2 regions of the Kineococcus sp. NBC_00420 genome follow, and region 1 is predicted to be linked to the other one. Evidence: riboswitches for the same ligand, from Rfam matches in the RefSeq annotation. Region 1 holds a riboswitch; the other holds the start of a gene.
The links. Region 1 has a riboswitch for glycine ahead of gcvT (glycine cleavage system aminomethyltransferase GcvT). Riboswitches for the same ligand answer to the same signal wherever they lie in the genome.
Positions count from the first base shown of each region.

Region 1 (7,330 bases):
GAACGTCCCGGTCGCTCCGTTCGTGAAGGTCGCAGTGAACGTCGCCAGGTCCTCGTTCTCGACGTCCTCGAACTCGGCGCTCACCTCGGACAGGGCGTGCCCGACGACGGCGCCGACCGGTTTCGGCCGGCGCGTCGTCACCTGCGAGAACACCGTCCCCCGCACCGACTCCAGCGGCCCGCAGAAGTACTCACCGAGGTCGACCAGGTGGCTGCCGATGTCGGCGAGCGCACCGGACCCCAGACCGCCCTGGTAGCGCCAGCTGATGGGGGCGTTCGGGTTGGCCGCGTAGTCGCACCAGTAGTGGCCGTTGAAGTGGCGGACGGTCCCGAGGTGACCGTTCAGCACCTGCTCGCGCAGGGCGTTGATCGCGGGGGAGCGGCGGAAGGTGAAACCCACCGCGGCGACGAGGTCCGGGTGCTGGGCGGCGGCCGCGACCATCGCCTCCGCGTCGGTGACCGAGGGGGCCAGCGGCTTCTCGCAGAGGACGTGCTTGCCCGCGGCCAGCAGACCCTCGACGATCTCGCGGTGCAGGTGGTTGGCGACGACGACGCTGACGGCGTCGACGTCGTCGGCCTCGGCCACGGCCTGCCAGGACGTCTCGGCGCGCTCGTAGCCGTAGCGCTGCGCCGCGGCCACGGCGAACGGTTCGTGGGCGTCGGCGACGGCGACCAGGCGGACCGGCGGCAGGCCCTCGCCGTAGGAACCACCCGCGAGGGTGGAGGCGGCGCGGTAGCCGGCGAGGTGGGCGCGGCCGGCCATCCCGGCGCCGATCACGGCGACGCCGATCGGGCGGGTGGGGGAGGTGGGGGGCATCGGGCGGGCCTCTCGGGAGGGTCGCGGGTCGGCACCGGCACTGGTGCGACGTGATTTTCAAACCGGTTTGAACGACTGCCGCTAGAATCGGTTCGACCGTCCGCCGTTGTCAAGCGGGCCAGGAAGGGAGTCCGGTGTCCGCTCGACCCACGATCAAGGACGTCGCGGCCCGGGCCGGGGTGTCGAAGGGCATGGTGTCCCTCGCCCTGCGGGGGGCGCCGGGGCCCAGCGCCGAGACGGCCGCCCGCGTGCTGCGGGCGGCCGCCGACCTCGGGTACCGCGCCGACCGCGCGGCGAGCAGCCTCGCGCTGCGGCGCACCCGCCTGCTCGGGATCACCGTGGCCGTCCGCAACGCCTTCCACGCCGAGCTCGTCGAGGAGCTGCAGGACGCCGCGGAGGAGGCCGGCTACGACGTCGTGCTCGCCGCGGTGACCCGCACGCGGGGGGAGCGGGCGGCGGTCGAGACCCTGCTCGACTCCCGCTGCGAGGCGCTGCTGCTGCTCGGGCCGGAACTGCCCGGTGCGGAGCTGATGGAGCTGCGGCGACGCGTGCCCGTCGTGGTCCTGGGGCGGCGCCCGCGCCTCGCGGACCCCGGGTCGCCAGGGCCCGACGTCGTGCGTGCCTCCGACGAGGTCGGGACGCGGCTGCTGGTCGAGCACCTGGTCGGCCTGGGTCACCGGGACCTGCTGCACGTCTCCGGCGGCGCGGGGGACATCGCCGCCGACCGCCGCGCCGGGTTCGAGGCCGCCGTCGAGGCCGCCGGGGTGCGCGGGCGGGTCGTGGAGGGGGCCTTCGACGAGGAGGGCGGGGCCGCCGCCACCCGGCGGGTCCTGGGTGGGGGGTGGACGGGGACGGCGGTGGTGGCCGCCAGTGACCGGATCGCGCTCGGCGTCCTCGACGTCCTCCTGCGGGACGGGATCGCGGTCCCCGGGCGGGTGTCGGTGACCGGCTACGACGACAGCCTCCTGGCCCGGCTGGGGCACGTGCGGCTGACGTCGGTGAGCCAGGACGCGGCGGGGCAGGCGGCGTGCGCGGTGCGGGCGGCTGTGCGGCGCCTGGACGGCGAGGACGATCCGGGCCCCGCCGACGTCGTCCTCGTCCCGCGGCTGGTGGTGCGGGACACGACCGGTCCAGTCATGTCAGAATGACAGGACAAAATATCCGGAGGTTCTCGTGCCCCTGCTCCGCTTCGACCTCGTCGCCGGCCGTCGCCCCGACGAGGTCCGTACCCTGCTCGACGCCGCCCACGCCGCCGTGGTCGAGGCGTTCGGCGTCCCCGACGGCGACCGGTACCAGGTCGTCCACCAGCACCCCGAGGATGAGCTCGTCGTCCACGACACCGGCCTCGGCATCGAGCGCACCCGCGACGTCGTCGTGCTGCAGGTGACCAGTCGCCCCCGCCCGCGCGCGCAGAAGGAGGCGTTCTACCGTCTGCTCGTCGAGCAGCTGCGCACCCGCTGCGGGACCGCACCCTCCGACGTCGTCGTCTCGGTCGTGGAGAACTCCGACGCCGACTGGTCCTTCGGTCACGGCCGCGCCCAGTTCCTCACCGGGGAGCTCTGACCCGGCGCGGCGGGACGCGGCGGCGCTGGTCCCCGGGGGCGGTCGTGTGCCACGCTGACGGCCAGCACAACTGAACACACGGCCGCTTCCCCCGGGCGGGAGAGCCCCACCGGTCCCACCGGTGGGCACCGAAGGAGCAACCACCCCGGAACCTCTCAGGTCCACGTACCGCCACGGGCAGGCCGCTCTGGAAAGCAGGACCCCTGGGTCCTCACCGACGGGGAAAGCCCTGCCCCGCAGGGTGAAGCTCTCAGGTTCCGCGACAGAGGGGGTCCAGCACGTGACCGCACCGCGCGGTCGCGACGAGAGGAGCCCGGTGAACACCCAGGTCAGCAGCGCGACGGTCAGCCCGACGAGCACGCCCCTCGCCGACGTCCACGCGGCGCTCGGCGCCTCCTTCACCGACTTCGCCGGCTGGCAGATGCCGCTGCGCTACGCCTCCGACCTCGCCGAGCACAAGGCCGTCCGCGAGCGCGCCGGGGTCTTCGACCTCTCGCACATGGGGGAGATCCGGGTCACCGGCCCCGAGGCGGGAGCGGCGCTGGACGCGGCCCTCGTCGGGCGGGCCTCGACCATGCCGATCGGCCGGGCGGCCTACGGGATGCTCGTCGACCACGAGGGCGGGATCGTCGACGACCTCGTGACCTACCGCCTCGGCGAGCAGGAGTTCCTCGTCGTCGCCAACGCCGCGAACGTCGAACCCGTCGTCGTGGCCATCGCCGACCGGTGTCGCCCCTTCGACGTCCACGTCGCCGACGAGACCGCCCGCTGGGCCCTCGTCGCGGTGCAGGGGCCGGCGTCGGTGGCGATCCTCGGACCCCTCGTGGACGTCGACCTCGACGTGCTCGGCTACTACCGCAGCGCGTCCGCCACCCTGCTGGGCGTCCCCGTGCTGCTCGCGCGCACCGGGTACACCGGGGAGGACGGTTTCGAGGTGTTCGCCCCGGTCGAGCACGCGGTCACCGTCTGGGACGCGCTGCTGTCCGCGGCCCGCGAGCACGGTGGGGTCCCCGCCGGGCTGGCCTGCCGGGACACCCTGCGCCTGGAGGCGGGGATGCCGCTCTACGGCCACGAACTGACCCGCGAGACCAGCCCGTTCGCCGCCGGCCTCGGCCGCGTCGTGAAGCTGGACAAGGACCCGGGACCGGTCGGGCTCGAGGCGCTGCGACGACTCGCCGAGGTCGCACCCGCCCGGGTGCTGGTCGGCCTGAAGGGATCGGGGCGCCGGGCTCCCCGTGCCGGCTACGCCGTCGTCGCCGACGGGAACCCGGTCGGAGAGGTCACCAGTGGCGCGTTGTCGCCCACGCTCGGCTACCCCGTCGCGATGGCCTACGTCGACGCCGCGCTCTCCGCCCCCGGCACCGCGCTGGCCGTCGACGTCCGCGGTTCCGAACTGCCCGTCGAGGTCGTCGCGCTGCCCTTCTACCGTCGGGAGCGCTGAGTCGTGAGCGCTCCGCTGTCCGTCTTCGACATGTTCTCCATCGGCATCGGCCCGTCGAGCTCGCACACGGTCGGCCCGATGCGCGCCGCCCTCGCCTTCGCCGAGCACCTCGAGGGAACCGCCGCGCTGGAACGGGTCGTCTCCGTCACCATCGATCTCTACGGATCGCTGGGGGCCACCGGGCGCGGACACGGCACCGACCGGGCCGTCGTCCTGGGACTGCTCGGTGAACGGCCCGAACTCATCGACCCCGACGCCGTGGCCGGGCTCCTCGACGAGATCCGGCGCAGCGGTGAACTGCGGGTCCTCGGCCGGCACGCGGTGGGTTTCGACCTCGACGGCGACGTCCGCCTGATCGGCCGGACCTCGCTGCCCGCCCACCCCAACGGCATGGTGTTCACGGCCCGCGACGCCGCCGGTGACGTCGTCGCCGAACGGACGTCGTACTCCGTCGGTGGGGGTTTCGTCCGCGACCACCCGCTGGACGCGAGCGAACCCGTCGTGGGGACCGGGGCAGGGTTGCCGCACGGTTTCCGCAGTGCCCAGGAACTCCTCGACCACTGCCGCTCGACCGGCCTCGGGGTCGCGGACCTGGTGCGCCGCAACGAGGAGAGCCTCCGCTCCGGGAACGACGTGGACTCCGGGCTGCTGGACATCTTCGCCGCCATGGCCGCCTGCGTCGACCACGGCCTCGTCACCGACGGAACCCTCCCCGGCGGGCTCGGCGTCCGCCGCCGCGCCCCGCGCCTGCACCGCGAACTCCTCTCCGAGGAGGGGAACACCGCCGCCGACGTCCTGCACGCGATGGACTGGGTCAGCCTCTTCGCGCTCGCGGTGAACGAGGAGAACGCCGCCGGCGGCCGGGTCGTCACGGCCCCGACGAACGGCGCCGCGGGCATCGTCCCCGCCGTGCTGCACTTCTACCGCCGTTTCGTCCGCGGCGCCGACGACGCCGGGACGGTCCGGTTCCTGCTGGCGGCCGGGGGGATCGGGATCATCCTCAAGGAGACGGGTTCCATCTCCGGCGCCGAGGTCGGGTGCCAGGGCGAGGTGGGTTCGGCCAGCGCGATGGCCGCCGCCGGTCTCGCCGAGGTCCTCGGGGGAACGCCCGAACAGGTGGAGAACGCCGCCGAGATCGCCGTCGAGCACCACCTGGGCCTCACCTGCGACCCCGTCGGCGGGCTCGTCCAGATCCCCTGCATCGAACGCAACGCCGTCGGCGCGACCACCGCGATCCACGCGGCCCGCACCGCGATGCGCGGTGACGGCAGCCACGTCGTGAGCCTGGACACCGCCATCGCGACGATGCGCCAGACCGGTGCCCACATGCGCTCGGAGTACAAGGAGACGTCCCTCGGCGGTCTCGCCCTCACCGTCATCGGCCGCCCCACCGTCGGGGTCAACGTCCCCGAGTGCTGACCCCCGGGGCCGGCGCGGAACGGCGGACGTGGCGGTCGACGGCCTCGGCGAAGGCGGTGACGGCCTTGCGCACGGGACGTTCGGGGGAGGGACGCGAGGTCGCCAGCGACAACGTCCAGCTCAGCGGCTCACCCGCGACGGGCTGCTCGTGGCAGCCGGCCCCGACGGGGACCGAACCCGGCACGAACGCCGGGCCGAGACCGGCGGCGACGTAGCGGGGGAACGTCGAGACGTCCGGCACCTCCAGGACCACCCGTCGCGTCGCGCCGACCCGCGCGAACAGCGCGTCGACCTGCAATCGGTTCGCGAAACCCGGCGGGCCGTCGATCCAGCGGTCCCCCGCGAGGTCCGCCAGTTCCACCGGGGCCGAGGAGGCCAGCGGGTGCCCGGGGGGCAGCAGCAACCGGAAGGCGGTCCGGTCGAGGTGACGCAGCACGACGCTCGCCGGCGGCCGGAACGGCCAGGACAGGAACGCGACGTCCAGCTCGCCGTCGACGAGGGCGCGCAGCAGACCCCGCGAACCGTCGGCGAAGACCCGCATCGACACCGACACCCGGGGGTTCGCCGTCGTGAACCGCTGCAGCAGCAGGGGCAGGTCCACCGGGTGCATCGTCGTCACGACGCCCACGGCCAGCGGCCCGGAGGGTCCACCGTCGGCGTCGAGCACCGCCGAGCGCGCCTCGGAGACCCCGGCGAGCACCCGTCGGGCCTCCGGCAGCAGGGCCCGGCCCGCGTCGGTGACGACGGCGCGGCGTGACGTGCGGACGAACAGGGCGACGCCCAGGTCCTCCTCCAGCGCCCGCACGACGGTGCTCACCGCGGACTGCGCGGCCCCCAGCCGCCGGGCGGCCGCGCTGATCGTCCCCGCCTCGACGACGGCGAGGAACACCTCCAGCTGACGCAGCTCCACCGCTCTCCCATCGCTGATCCCGATGGATGGTCCCACTGCCCAGCGTTGGAACGGAAGGCTTGATGCCCGCCGGTGCTTGCACGGTCCATGGGATCGAACCGCCGGCACCGTCTCGGCTTCTGGATCGTCGCCGCCGCCTTCGCGACCGCGCTGGCCTTCGCCACCGTGCCGACCCCGCTGTGGGCCCTCTACCGCCAACGCGACGGGCTGCCCACGGTCGTGGTGACCATCGCCTTCGCGGTCTACGCGGCCGGCGTCGCGATCGCCCTCTTCACCGTCGGGCACCTCTCCGACCACCTGGGCCGGCGCCGCGTCCTGGCCCCCGCCCTCGTGCTCGAGGCCGTCGCCGCGCTCGCCCTCGCGCTCACCCCGAACCTCGCCGTCCTCATCGTCGCCCGGATCGTGACCGGGCTCGCCGTCGGGGCGCTGACCCCCACCGCCACCGCGTACCTCGCCGAGCTCCACGGCCGGACCGCCTCCCGCAGGCCGGGGCTCGGCGCCGTCGTCGCCACCGCCGCCAACCTCGGCGGTCTCGGCCTCGGGGCCCTCGTCGCCGGGTTGCTCGTCGGCCACCTCGGGGACCCGCTGCGGGTCCCGCACGAGGTCTTCCTCGTCCTGCTGCTGCTCGCCGCCGCGGCCGTCGCGCTGCTCGTCCCCGAGACCGTCGAGCGCGAGCACCGGCCCTACCGCGTCCAGCGGATCGCCGTCCCGGCCGCCGCCCGGGGCCGCTACCTCGCCGCCGCCCTGGCCTCCTTCGCGCTCTTCGCCGTCCTGGGGCTCTTCACCTCCCTCGCCCCCGCCGTCCTGGCCTCCCTCGGGCACCCCGGCCCGGTGACCGGCGGGGCGAGCACCTTCGCCGTCCTGGCCGCGGCGGCGCTGAGCCAGGTCCTCCTCGTCCGCCTGCACGCCACCCACCAGGTGCGGATCGGGCTGGCCCTCACCGCCCTCGGCGTCGTCGGTCTCGGGGTCGGGGTGGTGCTCGGGCTCGTCGCGGTGTTCCTCGGCGGCGCGGTCGTGGCGGGGGCGGGCGTCGGCGTCCTGCTCAAGGGCTCGCTCACGACGGCGACCTCGCTGGCCCCCGCGGGTGCCCGCGGTGAGGCGGCCGCCGGCATCTTCCTGGCCGGCTACCTCGGGATGGCCGTCCCGGCGCTCGCCGTCGGGTTCAGCAGTTCCGCCGGGGT
Region 1 covers NZ_CP107930.1:2,021,549-2,028,878, reverse strand. Annotated here, with positions in the region: gene OG218_RS09910 (Gfo/Idh/MocA family protein) at 1-816, opposite strand, end outside; gene OG218_RS09905 (LacI family DNA-binding transcriptional regulator) at 951-1,964, shown strand; gene OG218_RS09900 (tautomerase family protein) at 1,990-2,379, shown strand; glycine riboswitch at 2,466-2,560, shown strand; glycine riboswitch at 2,562-2,651, shown strand; gene gcvT (glycine cleavage system aminomethyltransferase GcvT) at 2,696-3,820, shown strand; gene OG218_RS09890 (L-serine ammonia-lyase) at 3,851-5,239, shown strand; gene OG218_RS09885 (LysR family transcriptional regulator) at 5,220-6,149, opposite strand; gene OG218_RS09880 (MFS transporter) at 6,237-7,330, shown strand, end outside.

Region 2 (7,330 bases), 3.0 Mb from region 1:
GGGACAGGTGCGCCGGATGTCCGAAGTGAGCGCCGGTGCACCCAGACCAACGAGGTGCACCCGATCGCGCGAACGGAGTATCCGGCGCACCTGTCCCGCGCGGTCCGCCCGCCCCGACCCCGCGGGCTTGAGACCTCAGTACTCAGACAGCGGCGGGCAGGAGCAGACGAGGTTCCGGTCGCCGGCGGCTCCGTCGATGCGGCGGACGGGGGGCCAGTACTTCGAGCGGGGGTTCATCCCGTTGGGGTACACCGCTTCCTCGCGGGAGTAGGGGTGGTTCCACTCCCCGACGAGGGACACCGCGGTGTGCGGGGCGTGGCGCAGCGGCGATTCCTCGACGGCCCAGCGCCCGTCGGCGATGTCCTGAACCTCGGCGGCGATGGCGAGCATCGCGTCGCAGAACCGGTCGAGTTCGGCGAGGTCCTCGCTCTCGGTGGGTTCCACCATGAGGGTCCCGACGACGGGGAACGACATCGTCGGGGCGTGGAACCCGTGGTCGATGAGGCGCTTGGCGACGTCGTCGACGGTCACACCGGTGGCCTTGGTCATCGGGCGCAGGTCGAGGATGCACTCGTGGGCGACGAGCCCGCCGGGACCGCGGTAGAGGACGGGGAAGGCCTCCTGCAGCCGGGTGGCGACGTAGTTGGCGGAGAGCACGGCCTGGACGGTCGCGGCGCGCAGCCCGTCGGGGCCCATGAGGCGCAGGTAGGCCCACGGGATGGGCAGGATCCCGGCGGAGCCGTAGGGCGCGGCGGAGACCATCCCGACCCCGTCGCCGTCGGGGGCGGTGGAGGGAAGGAACGGGGCGAGGTGGGAGCGGACCGCGACGGGTCCGACGCCGGGGCCGCCGCCACCGTGGGGGATGCAGAACGTCTTGTGCAGGTTCAGGTGGGAGACGTCGGCCCCGAACTTGCCGGGCCGGGCGAGGCCGACGAGGGCGTTGAGGTTCGCGCCGTCGACGTAGACCTGGCCGCCGGCGTCGTGGACGAGTCCGCAGACCTCGCGGATGGACTCCTCGTAGACGCCGTGGGTCGAGGGGTAGGTGACCATCAGCGCGGCGAGGTCGTCGGCGTGCTCGGCGACCTTGGCGCGCAGGTCGTCGAGGTCGACGTTGCCCGCGTCGTCGCAGCGCACGACGACGACCTTCAACCCGGCCATCACGGCGCTGGCGGCGTTGGTGCCGTGGGCGGAGGAGGGGATGAGGCAGATCGTGCGCTCACCGTGGCCCTGGGCGAGGTGGTAGGCGCGGATCGCCAGCAGACCGGCGAACTCGCCCTGGGACCCGGCGTTGGGCTGCAACGAGACGGCGTCGTAGCCGGTGACCTCGGCGAGCCAGCCTTCGAGGTCGGCGGAGAGTTCGGCGGTGCCGGCGAGCTGGTCGGCCGGGGCGTAGGGGTGCAGGTCGGCGAACTCGGGCCAGGAGATCGGTTCGAGTTCGGTGGTCGCGTTGAGCTTCATGGTGCAGGAGCCCAACGGGATCGCGCCGCGGTCGAGGGCGTAGTCGGCGTCGGAGAGGGTGCGCAGGTAGCGCAGCATCGCCGTCTCGGAGCGGTGCCGCTCGAAGACGGGATGGGGCAGGAACTCGCTGGTGCGACGCAGCGCGGTGGGCAGCGCCGCCTCGGCGGTCGCCTCCGTCGGGGCCAGGCCGAAACCGGTCAGCGCCGCGGCGACGTGCGCCTCGGAGGTGGTCTCGTCGACGGTCAGCCCGACGTGGTCGGCGTCGACGAGGCGCAGGTTCACCCCCGCCTCGAGCGCGGCGCTGACCACGGCCTGCGCGCGGCCGGGCACGCGGGCCAGGACGGTGTCGAAGAACGCCTCGTGCACGACCTCGACCCCGCCGGCGCGCAGGGCGTCGGCGAGCGCCGCGGCCCGGCGGGCGACCTGGGAGGCGATGGCGCGCAGACCCTCCGGGCCGTGCCAGACGGCGTAGCAGCCGGCCATCACGGCCAGCAGGACCTGGGCGGTGCAGATGTTGGAGGTCGCCTTGTCGCGGCGGATGTGCTGTTCGCGGGTCTGCAGGGCGAGGCGGTACGCGCGGTTGCCGTCGGCGTCGACGGAGACGCCGACGAGGCGCCCGGGGAGGGAGCGTTCGAGGCCCTTGCGGACGGCCATGTAGGCGGCGTGCGGGCCACCGGCACCCATCGGGACGCCGAAGCGCTGGCTGGAACCGACGGCGACGTCGACGCCGAACTCGCCCGGCGCGACGAGCAGCGTCAGCGCCAGCAGATCGGCCGCGGTGATCGCGATCGCACCGCGGGCGTGGGCGTCGGCGACGACGGCGGCGAGGTCGCGGACCCGGCCGGAGGTCCCCGGGTACTGCAGGAGCACCCCGAACACCCCGCGCTCGCCCACCACGGCCAGCGGGTCCGCGGCGTCGAGGTCGACGCTCACGAGGTCGACGCCCAGCGGCACGGCGCGGGTGCGCAGCACGGCGAGGGTCTGCGGGAGCACGTCGGCGTCGACGGCGAACACGGCCCCGGCGGGGGCCTTGGAGGTCCGGCGGGCCAGGGTCATGGCCTCGGCCGCGGCGGTCGCCTCGTCGAGCAGGGAGGCGTTGGCGACGTCGAGCGCGGTGAGGTCGGTGACGGCGGTCTGGAAGTTCAGCAGCGCCTCGAGGCGGCCCTGGGAGATCTCGGGCTGGTACGGCGTGTACGCCGTGTACCAGGACGGGTCCTCGAGGACGTTGCGGCGCACGACGGCCGGGGTCCGGGTTCCGAAGTAGCCGAGCCCGATCATCGACGGCACGACGCGGTTGCGACCGGCCAGCACGCGCAGGGCCGCGGTCACGGAGGTCTCGTCGAGGGCCTCCGGCAGGTCGAGGACGCCGTCGCGGATCCCGGCGGGGACGGCGCGGTCGACGAGTTCCTCGGTGGAGGAGAGGCCGACGACCTCGAGCATCCGGGCGACGTCGGCGGCGTCGGGGCCGATGTGGCGGGCGCTGAACGGCAGGGCGGCGGGTTCCGGGGAGAACTCGGGCAGGTCGCTGCGGACGGGCGTGGGTGAGGTCATGGGACGCTCCGGAGGTCGCTGAGGGCAGGTACCTCCCCGTCTGTCACCCACCCGCGCGGGCGCGGACGTGCTTCAGAGCGGCCTGATCTCGCGTGGTCCTTCCGCCTGAGAGGTTCCGGGGATGTTGCCCCTTCGGCGCCGCGGTCGGACTCTTCCCCGACCAGGGTCTCTCCCACACGAGCTGAACGGCCTGCCGCCATCGTACGGGACGGGATCCCGGATCCCGGGAAGATAGGTTGACCGTCGTGATCACCCTCGCCGTCTGCAGTGCCAAGGGTGGGGTCGGCAAGACGTCCGTCGTCCTCGGGCTGGCCTCGGCCGCCCTCCACCGCGGGACCAGCACCCTCGTCGTCGACCTCGACCCGCAGGCGGACGCCACGTCCGGCCTCGACGTCAGCGCCCACCGCGACCACGACGTCGCCGCCGTGCTGCGGACCCCGAGACGTCGTGTCGCCGAGGACGCCGTCGCGCCCAGCGGGTGGGTCGACGACCACCCGGGACTGCTCGACGTCCTCACCGGTTCCGCGGCCTCCGCGGGTCTGGACACCCCCGGGGCCGACGAGGAGACGCTGAAGTCGCTGCGCCGGGCCCTGGGCAAGCTCGACGACCACGACCTCGCCCTGCTGGACACCCCGCCCTCGCTCAACGGGCTGACGCGTTCGGCGTGGCGCGCGGCGGACGCCGTGCTCGTGGTCTCCGACGCCAGCCGCTTCTCCGTGGCGGCGGTCGACCGCACGATCCGGGAGGTCCGTGCCCTGCGCAGCTCCCCGGAGGTCGTCGGGGTCCTGGTCAACCGCTACACCCAGCGCTCGGGGGAACAGCGCTTCCGCTACGAGGAACTGCAGGCCATGTTCGGCGACCTGGTGCTGGAACCGCTGCCGGACCGGGTGGCCGTGCCGCAGTCGCAGGGAGCGGGGGTTCCGCTGCACTCGTTGCGGGCCAAGGCGGCGAAGACCGTCGCGGAGCAGTTCGACGTGGTGCTGGACCGGATCCTCCGCACGACGTAGGGAACCGGGCGGGGTCGTACCGCGTCCGAGGTGCGGGAACGCCGATGAACGCCTAGTTTCTAGCAAGTCGGTCTACCCGGGTTCGTCCCCGCTGGTGCCGCCCGTTCTTCCCCGCGCTCTTCGCGGGCCCTAGGAGGTTCCGTGACGCCCAACACACCCCTCGACCGTCTCCGCGTGGTCCGCGCCGTCCGCGGAGCGGCGGTTGCGACCGCAGCGCCGCACGTGCCCGCTCCGGACCCGGAGGCCGACCGGATCACCGGCATCGTCACGCGGTTGCGCGCCCAGTGGACGCGTTGCGGTGCGGACATCGCCAGCCACCTGCGCCCCGGGGTCGGCGAGGCGCACCTCGACGCGGTGGAACGCCAGATGGGCCTGCTGATCCCCCGCGGTGCCCGGGCCTGGTGGCGCGCGGTCGACGGTGTCGATCCCGTCCGCACCACCTTCCGCACGAGCGCTCCGACGGTGGGGCCCGGTGGCTGGGTTCCCCTGACCCTGGAAGAGGCCGTGCGTCGCGCGAGCGGCCAGGGTCCCGGCCTCACCGCCCCGCCGGCCCTGCTGCCCCTCTTCGCCCGCGACGAGGAACTCATCGCCGTGCGCCTGGGCTCCAGCCGCTCCGTCGTCGAGCAGATCGTGCTGGCCGAGGACGGCGAGGGCTACCAGCACTCCTGGCGCGTCGGTCTCGACGAGCTGCTGAGCACCTGGGCCGACTCCCTGCTCGCCGCGGTGCACTGGCTGCCCGACGCCCACGACTGGGTGACCGACCCCTTCGCCCTGCAGGCCCTCCCCCGCGCCGAGCTCCTCGACTAGTCCCCACCCACGCACGACGAGAGCCGCGACCTCGCTGGGAAACCCAGTGGGATCGCGGCTCTCGTCGTGCGTGGGGTGGGGCTAACCGGCTTCGCGGGCGGCGCGACGCTTGGACAGCTCGTCGGCCAGCACCATGGCGCTCTGACCGGGCTCGCGGTCGGCGGGACGTTCGCTCGGCAGCGAGGCCAGCTCCCCCTCGACCTCGCGCCAGACGCGGCCCACGGCGATGCCGAAGACGCCTTGACCGCCTTGGACGAGATCTATCACTTCATCGGCCGAGGTGCACTCGTAGACGCTGGCGCCGTCGGACATGAGGGTGATCTGGGCGAGGTCGTCGACGCCACGCTCACGCAGGTGGGTGACCGCCGAACGGATCTGGTGCAGCGAGACGCCGGTGTCCAGCAGTCGCTTGACGACCTTCAGGACCAGGATGTCGCGGAACCCGTAGAGACGCTGCGAGCCGGAGCCTGAGGCACCGCGCACACCCGGTTCGACCAGGCCGGTGCGGGCCCAGTAGTCGAGCTGGCGGTAGGTGATGCCGGCGGCCTTGCAGGCCGTCTGACCGCGGTAGCCGACCTCTTCGTCCAGGTCAGGGAGGTCCTCGGCGAACAGCAGACCCTGCGCACGAACTGGTGGGGTCGACTTCCGCGACGACCCTGCGACTGCATCGCCACTGCTCACGCCGGCCTCCTCGTCATCGCCACCCGTCGAGGACCGACCGGAAGCGTTCTGCATACTGACCGTAGAAGAGCACCCCCGGAGCGTCAACGAGGCGCGCGGCGCGCCGCAGACCGTGACCTTTCCGTGACCCGGGAGAACCCGGATTCAGGCCCCGCCCGAATCGGCTTCGAAGTCCTCGGGCGAGATGTGGTCGAGGAACTCGCGGAACTTCTCCACCTCGTCCTCGTCCTCGTCCGGCACCGGGACGCCCCCGGAGTCGAGCACCTGGTCGGCGCTCACGATGGGGCAGCCCACGCGCAGGGCGAGGGCGATCGCGTCAGACGTCCGCGAGCTGACCGTGAGGCCACCGTCGAAGACGAGTTCCGCGAAGTAGACGTTGTCCTTGACCGCCACGATCCGGACCTCTTCCAGACGTCGGCCGACGGCCTCGATGACGTCCTTGAGCAGGTCGTGGGTCAGCGGACGGGGCGGGACCACACCCTGCTGGGCGAAGGCGATGGCACTCGCCTCGGGGGCCCCGATCCAGATGGGCAGGTACCGGTCGCCGTCCCGTTCGCGCAGCAGCACGATCGGGTTGTTGGAAGGCATCTCGACTCTGACGCCGATGACATCGAGCGCGCGCACCCGATCACCGTACCCCGGCGTCGGCTCAGCGCGCGCCGCGGCCGAGCGCGCCGGCGACGAGCGCGGTGTGCAGCCGCAGGCAGGCCGCCGCGATCTCCCGCACGACCTGGTCGGCGCGGTCGACGGACTCCCCACCGCCTCGCTGCCCGAGGCGCTGCAGCGGCGCGGCGACCTGTTCCGCGAGGGCGATCTCACGGTCGGCGGCGGTGCGGAACATCCGCAGGTGCCGGGCCTCGATGCCGTGCGCCGCCAGCGAGGCCGCGGCGCGCAGCACCTCCAGGGCCTCACCGTCGTACCACGGGCCCCCGGGAGCGGGCGAGAGCACGCCGAACCCCTCGAGCGCGTCGAGGAGCTCGGCGTCGACGCCGGACTCGCGCAGGATCTCCAGCCGGGTCAGCCGGAGGTTGGCGGCGTGGCCGTCGAACCGGTCGGCCCCCGGGACACTGCCCGCCGCGACGACCTCGGGGACGCGCGGTGCCGCCCCGGGCTGTTCCGGCGGCTCGAGGCCGCGGTCCATGGCCTCGAGGTTCTCCCGGATGACCTTCAGCGGCAGGTAGTGGTCGCGTTGGGCGGAGAGCACGTACCGCAACCGGTCGACGTCGTCGGAGGAGAACTTGCGGTACCCCGCGGGGGTCCGGCCCGGTTCGACGAGGCCCTGCTCCTCGAGGAAGCGGATCTTGGAGATGCTGACGTCAGAGAAGTCCGGCGTGAGGATCGCGAGGACCTCGCCGATCGTCATCCTGGGCAGACTCGGGTCCAGGGACCGCGCCCCGGCAGCGCTCACTGCTCCCCTCGCGGGCTGGGGTGGAAGTCCATCCGGTACTTGCCGATCTGCACCTCGTCGCCGGCGGCGAGGACCACGTCGTCGATGCGCTCGCGGTTGACGTAGGTGCCGTTGAGACTGCCGACGTCGCGCACCCGGAACCCCGGACCCGTCGACGGGTCGGGCGCGCGGAGGAACTCCGCGTGCTTGCGCGAGACCGTCACGTCGTCGAGGAAGATGTCGCTGGTCTGGTGGCGGCCCGCGGAGGTCCGCTCGGCGTCCAGGAGGAACCGGGACCCCGCGTTGGGACCGCGCCGCACGACGAGCAGGGCCGATCCGGCCGGCAGGGCGTCGATGGCCTCCTGGTCGTCACTGGTGAGACCGCGTTCCGCGGACTCGTGGACCTCGGGGACGACCAGACCGGCGAAGGACATGGTGG
Region 2 covers NZ_CP107930.1:5,003,589-5,010,918, reverse strand. Annotated here, with positions in the region: gene gcvP (aminomethyl-transferring glycine dehydrogenase) at 136-3,009, opposite strand; glycine riboswitch at 3,093-3,194, opposite strand; gene OG218_RS24455 (ParA family protein) at 3,255-4,016, shown strand; gene OG218_RS24450 (hypothetical protein) at 4,158-4,823, shown strand; gene OG218_RS24445 (MerR family transcriptional regulator) at 4,905-5,504, opposite strand; gene OG218_RS24440 (bifunctional nuclease family protein) at 5,649-6,128, opposite strand; gene ftsR (transcriptional regulator FtsR) at 6,154-6,867, opposite strand; gene OG218_RS24430 (FHA domain-containing protein) at 6,909-7,325, opposite strand.
Region 2: it holds a riboswitch for glycine, as region 1 does, so the genes downstream of both, gcvP (aminomethyl-transferring glycine dehydrogenase) here and gcvT (glycine cleavage system aminomethyltransferase GcvT) in region 1, are expected to answer to the same signal.